DNA from 2 places in the Micromonospora luteifusca genome. Region 2 is predicted to be linked to the other one. Evidence: riboswitches for the same ligand, from Rfam matches in the RefSeq annotation. Region 2 holds a riboswitch; the other holds the start of a gene.
The links. Region 2 has a riboswitch for cobalamin ahead of cobN (cobaltochelatase subunit CobN). Riboswitches for the same ligand answer to the same signal wherever they lie in the genome.
Positions count from the first base shown of each region.

Region 1 (7,787 bases), 6.4 Mb from region 2:
GGTCGGCAAGCGCAGGGTCCTCATCGGCGTCCTCGCCGCCCTCGCCGCAGGCACCCTGCTCGCCGCGCTGGCCCCCAACCTGGCCGTGCTGATCGTCGCGCGGGCGCTGCAGGGAGCCGCCGGAGCGATCCTGCCCCTGTCGATCGGCATCGTTCGCGACGAACTGCCCCGGGAGAAGGTCGGCGTCACCGTCGGCCTGCTGTCGGCGATCTTCGGTGTCGGTGCCGGCGTCGGCATCGTGGCCGCGGGTCCGATCGTGGAGCACCTGTCGTGGCACTGGCTGTTCTGGTTGCCGCTGGTCCTCGTCGTCGTCGCGCTGCTCGGGGCCGTCTTCGGGATGCCCGAGTCACGGGTCCGCACGCCCGGACGGCTCGACATGCTCGGCGCCGGCATCCTGTCGGTCTCGCTGGTCGCACTGCTGCTGGCGGTGAGCAAGGGGCAGGCCTGGGGTTGGGGTGAGACGAAGACCGTCGGCCTGTTCGTGCTCGGTGTGGTCGCGCTGATCGTGTTCGTCCTGGTCGAGCTGCGGGTACGCGAGCCGCTCATCGACATGCGACTGATGAGGATTCGCGGTGTCTGGGCCACCGACCTCGTCGCCCTGATCCTCGGCTTCGCGATGTTCGGGACGTTCGTGCTCGTGCCGACCCTGCTCCAACTCCCCGCGGCCACCGGGTACGGGTTCGGCAAGACGGTGTCCCAAGCGGGTCTGTTCCTGCTGCCCACCGTCCTGATGATGGTGGTCTTCGGGCCCCTCGCGGGTCTGCTGGACCGTCGCTTCGGTCCCAAGGTTCCGATGTTCCTCGGCGCGGTCGCGGTCGTCGTCGCGTTCGTGCTGCCGGCCCTCGCCCACGGCGCGTCCTGGCAGGTGCTGCTCTCCGGAGTGCTCACCGGCGCCGGCATCGGACTTGCGTTCGCGGCGATGTCCAACGCCATCATCGAGAGCGTCCCGGCCGGGCAGACCGGTGAGGCGAGCGGTGTCAACACCATCGCGCGGACCATCGGCAGCAGCATCGGCGCGGCGGTCGTCGCGGCCGTCATCACCTCGCACAGCACGCCGCAGGGCCTGCCCACCGACGGGGCCTTCACCGCGGGCTTCTGGGTCTGCGCCGGCGTTGCCGTCCTGGCCGTCTTCGCCTCGCTCGCCCTGCCCTCGGCACACCGCCGCCACCAGCAGGCCGTCGCCGCCGGTGTCGACGACCTCCCGCCCGAGCCCGTCGAGCTGCACCTGCCCCACCGGCACCACTGAGGGGCGTTCCTCACCCTGCTCGCGGTGCGGGTAGTCGTAACTGCCACCGCCCACCCTGGCTGGTGAGCCGGATGATCGCCAATGGCTCCACGTCCAACTGCCGGTACGTCGCGATCGGCAGGTCGAGGGCGTGGACCACCGCGATCCGGATCACCAGCGGGTGGGCGACGGCGACGATCCGCTGGCCGCGTGTGCGTTGCCCGTCCAGCCAACGACCGACCCGGTCCCGCACCGTCGCGACGGATTCGCCTCCGTGCGGGGCCGAGTCCGGTATGGACATCCACTCATGCAGCGCCTGCGGCTGCTCGACGGCGATCTCCTCGAACGACCGTCCGGTCCAGTCGCCGTAGTCACAGTCGGCCAATGCCGCTTCGATGGTGGGCAGCAGACCGAAGGCGTCGGCGGTCTGTGTGGCGGCCGCCTCCGGACCGGACAGGCAGGCATCGTCGACACGCAGGTGCCCGCGCCGGCCCGATTCGGTGCGGGCCTGGGCGAGGGCGGCACGCAGGCCGCCCTCGTCCAAGCCGTCGTCCGCCCCACCGAACCGAGCCCGGCGCAGGGCGGTGGTGTGACCGTGGGCGACCAGCCGGAGGCTGGTGGGGATCACGTGCCCGGCAGCGCGGCGGCGGCCCGGCGACGCCGGTCGTGGTGCATCAGCGCCGCGAACAGCAGGCCGATCCCGGTCCAGAGCACCACCTGGGTGCCGAGCGAGGCCAGCCGGAAGTCCCACAGCAGAGTCGCGGGGAAGTCGTCCGGGACCTCCTGGAAGGAGGGCATCACCACGTAGGCCACCACGGTGACCAGCAGGAACCCGGCAGCGGCCGCAGCGGCGCGTTGCCACGTCGGCGCCGCGTCGCCGACCGCCCGATAGCCCAGCGACCCGCTCCACACCGCCACCAGACCGAGCACCACCATCAGCAGATAGGTGACGGTGCGCTGGTTGAAGGTGGCCGGGTCGCCGACGGCCGGAGGGTTCGCCGGATATTTCAGGAACGGCACGATCACTGCGCCGAGCAGTGCCGCGCCGGCCAGCAGCAGACCCGCCCGGCCGTCGTCGTCGTAGATCCGTCGCCGACGGGACAGCAGGGCGTACGCCGTGGCCAGCAGGCCACCCATCGCGGCGCCGAACAGGCCGGTGGCCAGGAACAGGCCGCCGCGCTGACCCGTCCGGCTGACCAGGGCGTCCTCATGATCGTGCCCACCGGCCGCGGGCTCGGCGTGCGCCGCCGCCTCCTCGATGGCGATGGCCGCCTCGACGTGCGGCTCACCGGCGACGTAGGCGAACGCCCCGGCGAGCAGGCCGGCGATCAGACCGGCGAGCAGCCCACGGACGAGGACGGTGACGAACGGGGGAGCGGTGGTGGCTGTCAGTGGCACGGAACGCCCAGCAGATGCCGGCCGTCGTGCATCAGCTCGTGCAGGTACATGCCGCTGCGCGAGACGGCTCCCTGATCGAAGGCGACGAGGTAGGCCAGCAGGCTGAGCACCGCAACGGTCGCCAGGACCGTCCACAACAGACGCGCACTGGCAGCGGGGTGCACCAACGGCTGGCTGGACGTGGAAGTAGACATGGAACACGAACCTCCCCGGGGATGACGCGTCCCCATCGCAAGGCTGCGGACGACCGAGCGTCCTGGCTCGCGGTCCCCGTGGTGAGACTGAGGAACCGCTTACAGTGGCGCGACCGCGCCGGATTCACACCGGCTTCCCTCGCGTCGCCGCAGATAGTGGGTCGACGGTATCGGTGCCGCCGCAGTCGGTCAACCCGGCCCCGCCAGCCGAACGGGCCGACGAGAGGGTAGCCATGGGGGTGGATGTCAAAGATATGATGCTTGATTGGTCGTGGCGCGCCGCCTGCGACCCGCGAGCGCCCTGTTACCGCTAACATGGTCAAACTGCCGGATGGGTCCGAAGCACCGGGCCGACCCGGACGTCTGACCAATGACTGGGCGGGGTGTGGGTGTACGTGAGCGCGCTGGGACGTGTCCGATGACGACCAACGAAACCCCGTCGGGACCGGGCATCGTGGACGCGCACCACCACCTCTGGGTCCGGGCACGGCACCCGCAGCCCTGGATCGATCCGCACACCATGGCCGTGATCGACGACGACTTCACTCCGGTCGACCTGGCCCCGGCAGCCCGGGCCGTCGGGGTCACCCAGACCGTCGTCGTGCAGTCCGTCGCCGCCCGGACGGAGACGCCCGAACTGCTGGGCATCGCGGCCGACGACCCCCTCATCGCCGGAGTCGTCGGCTGGGTCGACCTCACCGCGGACGACGTCGACCATCGCCTCGACCGGCTCCGGGCCGCACGGGGTGGAGACCGGCTGGTCGGGATCCGGCACCTCGTCCAATCCGAACCTGACCCGGCGTACCTCGACCGCCCGGAGGTCCGGCGGGGCATCGCCGCGGTCGGCGCCGCTGGCCTCGCCTTCGACCTGCTGGTGCGCGACCACCAACTGCCGGCGGCCACCCGGCTCGTCCGCGATCTGCCCCAGATGCGGTTCGTCCTGGACCACCTCGGCAAACCGTCGCTCGGGCGTGCCGGCCTCGGCGACTGGCCCCGTGACCTGCGTACGCTCGCCGCCGAGCCCAACACGACGGCGAAGCTCTCCGGCCTGGTGACCGAAGTGGACGGCCCGTCCTGGACGACGGCGGATGTGCGGCCCGCCGTCGAGCACGCGCTCGACGTGTTTGGCCCGGACCGGTTGATGTTCGGCTCGGACTGGCCGGTGTGTCTGCTCGCCACCTCGTACACCCGCTGGGTCGAGGCCCTCACCGACCTGCTGGACCCGCTCCGCGACGACGAGCGTGCGGCGATCTGGCGACAGACGGCCCGTCGGGCCTACCGGCTGGAGACGTCGTGAGGCCGCAGCGGCTCGCGGCCTGACGGGCCGAAAGCCCCTCCCCGCCTGGGCATGGTGATCGATCGGTCGCAGGTTGTGCCAGTTTGATCAGACGTATGCCCGTGGTGGCCTGGGCATCGCTGACAAAACATGTCGGCAAGACCTTGGCAACATATGTAGATGCGTGGCAAGGTAACGCCTGATCGAGGGAAACATCCGACCTATCTCTACGGGCGGTGCCCGGGCATGCGAGGTCCGACGATGAGTACGGTCGAGGCAGCCGCCGGCTCGCAGCGCGGCGAACTCAGCGATTGGTTCCGGGAACGGATCTCCCACGCCGTCTCCGAGCTGACCGCCGCGACCGCGCTCGTGGTCCTGTTCATCGCGTTGACCCTCGCCAGTCCCTACTTCCTGACCGCGGACAACCTCTTCAACATCGGGGCGCAGACCGCGGTGATCGCCATCATCGCCACGGCGCAGACGATGGTCATCATCACGAAGGGCATCGACCTGTCCGTGGGGTCGATCGCCGCGCTGGCCGGCGTCGCGGGCGCGATGGTCGTCCGCGACCTCGGCTTCTCGCTCTGGGCGGCGACGATCGTGGCGATCGGCGTCGGCGCGCTGGCCGGGCTGCTGAACGGGCTGCTGGTGACCGTGGCCCGGATTCCGCCGTTCATTGCGACGCTGGGAACGATGTCCGTGGGCCGCGGTCTCGTCTTCATCGTCAGCGGAGCGGTCGGCGTCTACGGTTTGCCCCGATCCTTCCAGCTGCTCGGCAACGGGGAGATCCTCGGCATCCCGTTCGCCGTGGTGATCACCGTCCTGGTCGCCGTCGGGGTTGCCTTCCTGCTCTCCCAGACGCGCTTTGGCCAGTACACCTACGCGATGGGCTCCAACCTGGAGGCGGCCCGCCGCTCCGGCATCGGGGTGCGGCGCCACCTGACCGGGGTGTACGTGCTGGCGGGTGTGCTGGTCGGGTTGGGCGGCATGATCGCCGCGTCCCGGGTCAACTCCGGCCAGCCGAACTATGGGATCTCGCTGGAGCTCGATGTGATCGCCGCCGCGGTCATCGGTGGAGCCAGCCTCTTCGGGGGCCAGGGCCGGATCGTCGGGACCATCATCGGCGCGTTCCTCATCGCCCTGGTGCGCAACGGCGCCGTCCTGCTCGACATCAGCATCCACTACCAGCAGGTGATCGTCGGCCTGATCATCTGGGCCGCCGTCTACTTCGACCAGTACCGCCGACGGCGGCTGGAAGCACGGGGTTGACATGCCATTCCGAGAGTCCGAACGAGGAAGGACACGCATCATGGCGCACACCACCACCAGCCGACGGACGCGACGGCCCATCCTGCGCGCACAGGCCATGTTGGCCGTAGCCGCGGCGACCGCTCTTCTCAGCGCCTGCGGCGGAGTCGACGTCCGCGACGGAGGCGATGGCGCGACCAAGGACGCGAGTGGCCCGTTGAAGCTCGCCGTCGTCCCGAAGGCCGTCGGGGCCGACTACTGGAACACGGTGAAGGCCGGGGCGGAGTGTGCCGCGCAGCGCGCCGGCGACGTCACCGTCCAGTGGGACGGGGTGACCACCGAAACCGATGTCGAGGGCCAGGTCAACCTGATCCAGAACTTCGTCACCAAGAAGGTCGACGGCATCGTCTACGCGGCGACCGACTCCCGCGCGTTGGCACCGGCGACCGACCAGGCGATCGGCGCCAACATCCCGGTCGCGATGATCGACTCCGGCACCAGCCCGCAGCCGTCGAGCGTGCCCCTCTTCGCCACCGACAACCGTGCGTCGGCCACCGAGGCGGCGAAGATGCTCGCCACCGAACTCGGCCCCGGCAACCACGAGGTGGCACTTGTCGAGTTCCAGCCCGGATCGCAGACCAACACCGAGCGGGTCGACGGCTTCAAGGCCGGCCTCGCCCAGTTCCCCAACCTGAAGCTGGTCGGCCAGCAGCCCAGCCGCAGTGACGTCAACGAGGCACGACGCGTCACCGAGAACATCCTCACGGCCAACCCCAACCTCGCCGGCATCTTCGCGGCCAACGAGCCGAGTGTGCTCGGCGCCGCGCAGGCCATCCAGGCGGCGAACAAGTCGGGCAAGGTGGTCATCATCGGCTGGGACGCCGCCCCGGACGAGATCGCCGGCGTGCGTAGCGGCCAGATCTCGGCGCTGGTCGTGCAGAACCCGTTCAAGATGGGCTACTTCGGCGTCGACAAGATGGTCAAGCACCTGCGGGACAAGGCGCCGCTGGCGTCGGCGGACACCGGCGTCACGTTCGTCACCAAGGAGAACATCGACTCCGCGGAGATCAAGGCGGTGCTCGAACCGAGTTGCGCCAACCCCCCGGTGCAGTGATGGGCACGACCCCGACGGCCACCGCCGACAGCGAACGGCAGCCGACCGCCGACGAACCGCCGGTCCTCGAAGCTCGTGGCATCGTCAAGCGGTTCGGGCACGTCGAGGCGCTGCGCGGTGCCGACTTCACGGTCCACCGGGGTGAGGTCGTCGCGCTGATCGGCGACAACGGCGCCGGAAAGAGCACCCTGATCAAGACGCTGTCCGGCGTGCACCCGCCCGACGAGGGCGAGATCCGGGTGGGCGGTCGTCCCGTCCAGTTCTCCACCCCACTGGACGCACGGCGCGCAGGGGTGGAGACCGTCTACCAGGATCTCGCCGTCGCCGACGACCTCAGCGTGGCCGCCAACCTGTACCTCGGGCGGGAGATCCTGCGCTCCGGGCCGCTCGGCCGGCTGGGGCTGCTCGACAAGCGCGCCATGCGGCAGGGTGCCGCCGCGGCCCTCGACGAACTGGGTGTCCGGATCCCCCGGGTCACCACCCCGATCGCGATGTTGTCCGGTGGGCAGCGGCAGTGCGTCGCGGTGGCCCGCGCCATCATCTGGGCCACCAGCGTGGTCATCCTGGACGAGCCCACCGCGGCGCTCGGCGTGGTCCAGACCCAGCGGGTGCTCGACGTCGTCCGGCGTGCCCGCGACGCCGGCATGTCGGTGGTGCTGGTGAGCCACAACATGCCTCAGGTGCTCGAGATCGCCGACCGGGTCGAGGTGCTGCGTCTCGGCCGGCGGGCCGCCCGGCTGAGCGCGGACGAGGTCACCACCGACGATCTGGTCGCGGCGATGACCGGGAGCATCAGCGCGGAACGCGACGAGCGCTGACGGCGGCTCAGAACCGAGCGGGCTCGGCGTTCGTGTCACCGTCGTCGGGCAGCCCGTGCAACGACTCCTCCACCCCGATCAGGTGGTTGGCCATCCGGATGCGGGCCCGCTCCGGGTCGCGTGCCAGGAGAGCCTGCAGGATTGCGACATGTTCGTCATGAGTACGCCGGTCCGCGCCCTCCTCGTGCAGGCTCCGCCAGAGCCGCCCGCGTAGAGTGCGCCCGGCGAAGGCCTCGATCAGACCGACGAGCACCGGATTCTCGGCGTGCACGGCGATGATCCGGTGGAACGCGATGTCGATCTCCATGATCCGCTCGTGGTCCTGCGGTGACCGACCGGCGATCCGGGCCGCCTCGTCGAGCAGTTCTCCCGCCTGGGCGAGAGCCTCGTCGGTGATCCTGGTCGCCGCCAACCGGGCGGCCTCGCACTCCAGCAGCCGCCGGACGGTGTGGATGTGCCGTGGGTCGCCCTGGCCCTGGAAGTCCACCACGAAGCCCATCGGGGCCAGCAGTTG
Region 1 is NZ_JAFBBP010000001.1:6,431,611-6,439,397, forward strand. It holds gene JOD64_RS28940 (MFS transporter) at 1-1,246, shown strand, start outside; gene JOD64_RS28945 (histidine phosphatase family protein) at 1,257-1,853, opposite strand; gene JOD64_RS28950 (CbtA family protein) at 1,850-2,623, opposite strand; gene JOD64_RS28955 (CbtB domain-containing protein) at 2,614-2,817, opposite strand; cobalamin riboswitch at 2,852-2,998, opposite strand; gene JOD64_RS28960 (amidohydrolase family protein) at 3,236-4,114, shown strand; gene JOD64_RS28965 (ABC transporter permease) at 4,355-5,362, shown strand; gene JOD64_RS28970 (ABC transporter substrate-binding protein) at 5,403-6,455, shown strand; gene JOD64_RS28975 (ATP-binding cassette domain-containing protein) at 6,455-7,273, shown strand; gene JOD64_RS28980 (FadR/GntR family transcriptional regulator) at 7,281-7,787, opposite strand, start outside.
Region 1: linked by a shared signal. The riboswitch ahead of JOD64_RS28955 (CbtB domain-containing protein) and the one ahead of cobN (cobaltochelatase subunit CobN) in region 2 are both predicted to bind cobalamin.

Region 2 (7,787 bases):
GGGGCCGGCCCAGCTCGGCGGTCGACACCACCTCGATGCCGGTGACCCGCCGGGACCGGTCGTCCCAGACGGGACGGCAGCCCAACAGCGCGAGCACCTCGGCGATGTCGTCGCCCTGGGTCCGCATGGCACTCGTGCCCCACACGGTCAACCCCACCGAGCGGGGGTACGCGCCGGTGTCGGCGAGGTGCCGGGCCAGCAGGGAGTCGGCGAGGGCCACTCCGACGTCCCAGGCGTTGCGGCTGGGAATGGCCTTCGGGTCGACGGAGTAGAAGTTACGGCCGGTGGGCAGCACATTGACCAGGCCACGGGTGGGTGAGCCGGACGGGCCGGGTGGCACGAACCGGCCGTCGAGCGCGCCGAGGGTGTGGGTCAACTCGTCGGTGGTCCGGTCCAGTCGGGGCACCAGCTCGGTGGCGGCGAAGTGCAGCACCGCGGCGACGTCCGGGACCCGCTGGCCGGTCACCTCCTCGACCACCGTGTCGACGGCGTCGGTGTTCCAGCCGAGCGTCTCCATGCCGAGGACCAACCGCCGGGCGAGTGCCTCGATCAGGTCGACGGCGTCGGCGGCGGTGCCGGCCGGACCGTCCACCACGTCGGTCAACGCGGTGGGCAACGCCAGTCGTTGTCCCGGTGACGCGAGCAACGCCTGCTCGTCGAGGGAGTACGCGCCGGCGAGGGCCTGGCGCAGACCGGGCAGGGCACGGGCGCCGCCCCAGACCTGTGGCGCGCGCAGCACCGCGAGGACCAGGTTGACCCGCGGCTCACCGGTGGGCGCGTCGGCGAGAATGTGCAGACCGTCGCGGATCTGCACGTCCTTGACCTCGCAGAGGTACCCGTCGAGGTGCAGCACGAAGTCGTCGAAGTCGTCGGCGTGGGGCATCGCCTCGGCGTGCAGGTCGTGGTGCAGTTCGGCGGCACGCACCAGGTCCCAGATCTGCGCCCGCACGGTGGGCACCTTGGCCGGGTCGAGCGCCTGCACGGTGGCGTACTCGTCGAGCAGTTGCTCCAGCTTGGCCAGGTCGCCGTAGGTTTCGGCGCGCGCCATCGGCGGCACCAGGTGGTCGATCACCACGGCGTGTGCCCGCCGTTTGGCCTGGGTGCCCTCGCCGGGGTCGTTGACGATGAACGGGTAGACCAGCGGCAGGTCGCCGAGGACGGCGTCGGGTGCGCAGTCGGCGGCCAGGCCGAGGCCCTTGCCGGGCAGCCACTCCAGGGTGCCGTGCTTGCCCAGGTGCACCACGGCGTCCGCGCCGAAGCCGCCGTCGGCGACGGGCGCGGCCAACCAGCGGTACGCGGCCAGGTAGTGGTGGCTGGGCGGCAGGTCCGGGTCGTGGTAGATGGCGATCGGGTTCTCCCCGAAACCGCGTGGCGGCTGGATCAGCAGCACCACGTTGCCGAAACGCAGCCCGGCGAGCACGATGTCGCCGCCCTCGGTGTAGAGCTCGCCGGGCGGCTCACCCCAGTGTTCGCGCATCCGCTCGCGCAGCTCGGCCGGGACCTGGTCGAACCAGCGTCGGTAGGTCTGCCCCGCAATCCGGGCCTCGGCGCCGGCCAACTGTTCCGGGGTGAGCCATTCCACGTCGTGACCACCGGCGGCGATCAGCGCGTGGATCAACGCGTCCCCGTCGGTGGGCGGCGGCGCGGCGCCCAGGTCATAGCCGTCCTCGGCCAGCGCGGCGAACAACCGGACCGCCGAGACCGGGGTGTCCAGCCCGACGGCGTTGCCGACCCGGGAGTGCTTGGTGGGGTACGAACTGAGCACCACGGCGACCCGCTTGTCGTGGTTCGGCAGGTACCGCAGCCGGGCGTGGCGCACCGCGATGCCGGCGACCCGGGCGGCCCGCTCGGGGTCGGCGGCGTAGACCGAGAGGCCGTCCGGGTCGATCTGCTTGAACGAGAACGGCACGGTGATGATCCGGCCGTCGAACTCGGGGATGGCCACCTGCATCGCCGCGTCCAACGGGGACAGTCCGGCGTCGCTGCCGGCCCACTGCTCACGGGTGCTGGTCAGGCAGAGCGCCTGGATGATCGGCACCTCCAGGGCGGCCAGTGCGCCGACGTCCCAGGCGTCCTCGTCGCCGCCTCCGGAGGCGTCCGCGGCGACCGCGCCGCCGGCCGCGAGCACGGTGACCAGCAGCGCGTCGCAGCGGGCGAAGAGCCCGAGCGGACCGGCGGTCGCGGTCAGCCCGCGCAGCGAGCCGCAGAAGATCGGCAGCGGGTTGCCGCCGGCCGTCCGCACCGCCTCGGCCAGCACGTCGACGAAATCGGTGTTGCCGGCCAACGCGTGCGCCCGGTAGAAGACGATCCCCACGGTGGGCTGTTCCGGATTGGTGGGGTACTCGCGGTGCACGCCGTACGCCGGAGTCGGTGCGGGTGGGGCGAACCCCTCGCCGGTGAGCAGCACCGTGTCGGACAGGAACCGGGCCATTTGCCCGAGGTTGTCCGGGCCACCCTCGACCAGGTACGCCAGCGCCTGGGTGACGACCCCGGACGGCACGGTGGAGATGGCCATCAGCTCCGCGTCGGGTAGTGCCTCGCCGCCGAGCACGGCCGTCGGGATGCCGCTGTCGAGCACGGTGGCGAGGCCGTCCGGCCACGCCTGCCGACCGCCAAGGAGGCGTACGACGACGAGGGCGACCCCGTCGAGCAGGGCGGGCACCTCGTCGGCGGCGACCCGGGCGGGGTTGGCCAGCCGGTAGTCGGCACCGCTGGCGCGGGCGGCCAGCAGGTCGGTGTCGGCGGTGGAGAGCAACAGGATGCGCACGGCAGGCTCCGGACAGTGACGTCGAGGCGCTCGCGGGAGCGACCCGGCATGAGGGATGGGCGCAGGGTTCGGCCTGGTCAGCGGCGCAGGGCCGGAGACGACGGGCGGTGCGGTACGGACTCAGCGGTGAGCGGAGAGATCGCGCCCGGGAGCCGGTGGGCCGACGATGCTGCCGATCGTGGCGACGGCACGGCAGCCGCACGAGCCACGACGATATCGGTCGATGAATGAGACGCCCTGCGTCATCGGGTCCTCCTCGGGTGTCCACGCCCTGGGGTACGTCCCGACGGCCGAAGTATCCTGGCTTCCGGATCGACGCTCTTCCCCCGGCCTTCCAACCGCAGACACACGGCCGTGACTCACGAGGGGGGATCGCTCCCCGGTGACAGTGGCGGGACCGCGTCGGATTCGCACCGACTTCCTTCACTGCCGTCAGGCCGCGAATGCTGCCACACCCTCGCGCCGCCGGTCAACGCAGACCCCGGCACCGCCCCGCCATGCTCACCACATTGACCTGCGGAAATATCGGCGCGCGGGGTTGCCTGATGCACGAGACGACGAGCTGATTGGCCGGTGGCGGCGTGACCCTGCGGAGGGAGCCGACTGTCTGTGTGACTCCCTTGAAGCTGATGCCGTAGACGCGGAGGTGTTCAGCGATCACTCGCACGTGCGGAACCCGATGGGCGTGCAGGAACATCCCCGGTCTAGCCGGGCATCCTGACGGAACGGGCGACTGCGCCGCTCGCCATGATCCGCTGCCGCGGGGCTCAGCGGGCGTGGCGTTCCGGGTGGGCTCGGCTCCAGGTCCGCATCCGTTCCGGGTAGCCGGTGCGGGCCGCCTCGTACAGCGGCACCGCGTGCTTGCGGGCGATGGCCCCCGCCGCGCGTGGCGTGCCGGTACGGCGACGGATCCACTCGCCGTCGTGGGCGATCGCCACCACGGTGGTGTCCGTCGCGGTCGTCTCCGGCTCCAGGTAGAACTCCACCCCCCGCCGAGAGGCGACGAACGACTCCAGCGCGGCGAGATCGTCGCGGGTCGCCTCGCGGTCCAGCTTCGTCGGGGTCGCCTCGGCACCCCGTGACCGGCGGTTGAACCAGCTCATGACCAGCCCCTCTCCTCGACGCCCTCCAGTGCAGCACCGATTCCTGGCAATACGCTGCACGCCGGGTGGGAGACAGCTGAGCCACTTTTCGAGAACCCGGAGTTGGAACCGGCAGCGCGTGAGCGGTGTCATGGGTTGTGACCGGAACGGAGGTTCGCCCTGGACGACGACGCACTCGTCACCCGCGCTCGGGCAGGTGACCTGGAGGCGTACGACCTCCTGGTCGCCCGGCACACCGCGTCCGCGTACCGGACGGCGGTGCTGCTCGGCGCGGGCTCGGACTCCGAGGACGTCACCCAGGAGGCGTTCGTGAAGGCGTACCGCAAGCTGTCCCGTTATCGGGGCGAGTCGTCGTTCCGGTCCTGGCTGCTCGCGATCGTCGCCAACGAGACCCGCAACCTGCACCGCTCCCGTGGCCGGCGCGACGGGCTCGTCCTGCGGGCCGCCGCGGCGAACCCGACGTCGGAGATCGCCGAGGACGGGGCGGTCAGCGCGGTTCTCGCCGGGGAGCGCCGCACCGCGCTGGTCGAGGCCCTGCGTCAACTGCCGGTACGCGATCGCGAGGTGATCGTCTGCCGGTTCTTCCTCGATCTCACCGAGGAGGAGACGGTGGCGGCGCTGGGCTGGCCCCGCGGCACGGTGAAGTCGCGTACGTCTCGGGCCCTGACGAAGCTTCGCGGCCTGCTCGACCACGAGGAGGTCCGGTATGGGTGACCTCGAACGGGAACTGCGCGACCTGTCCACCTGGCTGGAGACACCCGACCCGCCCGACGTGACCGCAGGCGTGCGCGTACGGCTCAGCAGGCCGGCACACCGGTGGCGTCGGCTCGCCGCGGCGGCGCTCGTCGCGGCCGTCGTGGCGGTGGTGCCGCCGACCCGTGCGGCCGTCGCCGACGCTGTCACAGGGCTGCTGCGCTTCGCCGGTGTCAGCATCGCCACCACGCCCGCCCGGACGCTGCCCGGCGACAGTCCGTCGCCCTTGCCCAGCCAGCGGTCCATCGCCCTGGACGAGGCCCAACGGTCGGTACGGTTCCCGATCCGCCTACCGGCGAAGCTGGGTCCGCCCGAGCGGGTGCTGGTCGCCGACCCCGACCCCACGGGCAGCTACCGGGTCGCGACGCTGCTCTACGACGGGGGTGCGCTGCGCGTCGACGCGTTCGACGGCGGCCTCAATCTGGCCTTCCACAAGGAGGCCACCCCGCCCGGGGTGGACTGGGTCCAGGTCAACGGGGACTTCGCCGTGTGGGTCGACCGCCCGCACGTGCTGTCGTACGTGGACCGGGCCGGGCAGGTCCGCGAAGAGACCGCCCGGCTGGCCGCCTCCACCCTGATCTGGGAGGACGACGACGTGAGCTACCGGCTTGAGGGCGCCCTCTCCAAGGCTGAGGCGATCGAGATCGCCCGGTCGCTGCGCTAGGGAACCGGGCGGGCCCGGCCGGTGTCGTGAAGGTACGACGAGTCGTCGACGCCCGGCCTGCTCCAGACCGGGGTCGCGGCCCGCGTACCGGGAGGGGCGAGATGGGTGCATGGGGCAGGTTGATGCTGGCGTCGTCGGTGGTCCTGCTGGCGGGGTGCACGACCACGGCCAGCGGCGGGTCGGCCACGCCGACCAGCGCCAGCGCCAGCGGCGGGCCGGCCGCGCCGACCGGCGCCACCGCCACCACGGCGAGCGCCACGGCGGGTTGCGGTTCGCGGGTCGAGACGGGGTCGCTGCCCGACTGGGCGGACGCCGGTTTCCACGGGGACGCCCGGGTACCGCACGTGTTCGGCGCCAAAGGTGACATCGTGGCGGTGCTGTTCGCCCACCCGCTGAGGCTGGACCGGAAGGACGGGTCGAACAACAAGATCCTGTGGGTGGCCCAAGCCTCCACGACTTCACCCGACCCGACGTCGCCGGCGACCCTGGTGATCACCGCGACACTGGACGGCACCGACACCAGGGTGACCCGGGAGGTCGCCGGCGGTCCAGGTCCGTCGATCATCGACATGCCGCAGGCCGGTTGCTGGCACCTCGACCTGCGTTGGTCGGGGCACACCGACACGATGGACCTGGTCTACGCCCCATGAGCTGCTGCGACGCCGCCCGTCCCGAGCCGTCGTGCTCAGGTCGATCGGGGCGCGGCCTAGGCTGCCGGGCGTGCTGAAGGACGCACGGGCTGCGGCGGCCCGCAACAACGCCGAATGGTGTGACATCGTCTGCGGCAGCCACGGGCTGACCGGCCGTACCGACGCCGAAGCCTGGTCGGTCCCCCGCCGCTCGCCACCGTGGTACCCGGACGCGGTCACCCTGCGGCCGGGCGTCGACGCCGAGGCCCTGCTGGCCCGGATCGACGCGGGACCCGGCGCGTCGGTGAAGGACAGCTTCGCCGACCTCGACCTGTCCGGGTACGGGTTCCGGGTGCTCTTCAACGCCCAGTGGATCCACCGCCCTCCGGCGAAGCCACCGGTCGACGCGCCGCTCACCCCGGTCGGCACCCCCGACGAGTTGGCGGCCTGGGCGGCGGCACACGGCGGCGCGGACCTGTTCCGCTTCGCGCTCCTGACCGACCCACGGGTACGGGTGCTCGCCCGCCACGACGACCGGGGCGTGCTCACCGGCGGCGCGGTGCTCAGTGGCAACGACGGCCGGTACGGCGTCTCCAACCTTTTCACCCACACCGACGACCCTCTGGACATCTGGCACGGAGTCTGCGCCACTGTGCCCGCAGCAGCACTTGTCGGCTACGAATCCACCCCGGACCTGACCCCAGCCCTGAGCGCAGGCATCACCCCAACAGGCCCCCTCCGAGTCTGGCAAAACGCCTAACCCACCCCGGCCCACCCCGGCCCCCACCCAGCCCCGCCCGCCCCCGCCCGCCCCCGCCCGCCCGCCCCCGTTGATCATGAGGTTATCGCCCCGACACGCCGGACGGGATGGCAATAACCTCATGATCAACATGGGAGGGCGGGGGCGGGTGGGGGGCGGGGGTGGGGGTGGGTCAGGACAGGTTGGTTAGGTCTTCGGGGGTTAGGCGTAGGGCTGCGGCCGCAATGTTCTGCTCCAGGTGCTCCGGGTCTGTGGTGCCGGGGATGGCCAACACGTGTGGGCCCTGGTGCAGCGTCCAGGCCAGACGTACCTGCTGCGGGGTGACGCCGTGGGTGCGGGCCACCGCCTCGACGGCCACGCCCTGCGCGGCGCTCGCGCCCGCCTCCCGGCCGGTGCCGGCCAGCGCGAAGAACGGCACGTAGGCGATGCCCCGCTCACCGCAGAGCCGGACGAACTCGTCCTGCTCGCGGTAGGCGTCCACCCCGTAGTTGTTCTGCACGCAGACCACCGGCGCGATGCCCGCCACCTCGTCCAACTGCGTGGGCCGGGCGTTGGAGAGCCCGAGGTGCCGGATCAGCCCGGCGTCGCGCAACTCCGCGAGGGCGCCGAACCGATCGACCAGCGGCACCGGGCCGGGTCCGCGACCGAGGCGCAGGTTCACCACGTCGAGCTGGTCGCGGCCGAGCCGACGCAGGTTCTCCTCCACCTGGGCGCGCAACTGCGCCGGGGTGAGCGCCTCGGTGAAGCCCGCCTCCGGGTCGTACCCGAAGCCGACCTTGGTGGCGATCACCAGATCCTCCGGGTACGGGGCGAGCGCCGCGCGGATCAGCTCGGTCGCGTAGCGGGCCGGGCCGGTGCCGACCCGCAGGACGCCCCCGGGTGAGACGTAGAACGCGGCCGTGTCGATGTGGTTGACGCCCAGCTCCACGGCCCGGCGCAGCAGGGCGACGGCCCGGTCGCGGTCGGGGTTCGCGGTGATCCGCATGGAGCCGAAGCCCATGCGGTGCACGGTGCGGTCACCCAGGGTCCAGCTGCCCGCCGCGGCGGCGGTGATCTCGTCGGTTGGCATTCGGCGACCATAGCCAGCACGGGTACGCGGCGCAGTCGGCCA
Region 2 is NZ_JAFBBP010000001.1:10,710-18,496, forward strand. It holds gene cobN (cobaltochelatase subunit CobN) at 1-2,767, opposite strand, end outside; cobalamin riboswitch at 3,039-3,216, opposite strand; gene JOD64_RS00050 (hypothetical protein) at 3,535-3,870, opposite strand; gene JOD64_RS00055 (RNA polymerase sigma factor) at 4,090-4,584, shown strand; gene JOD64_RS00060 (hypothetical protein) at 4,577-5,287, shown strand; gene JOD64_RS00065 (hypothetical protein) at 5,389-5,937, shown strand; gene JOD64_RS00070 (hypothetical protein) at 6,008-6,676, shown strand; gene JOD64_RS00075 (aldo/keto reductase) at 6,849-7,745, opposite strand.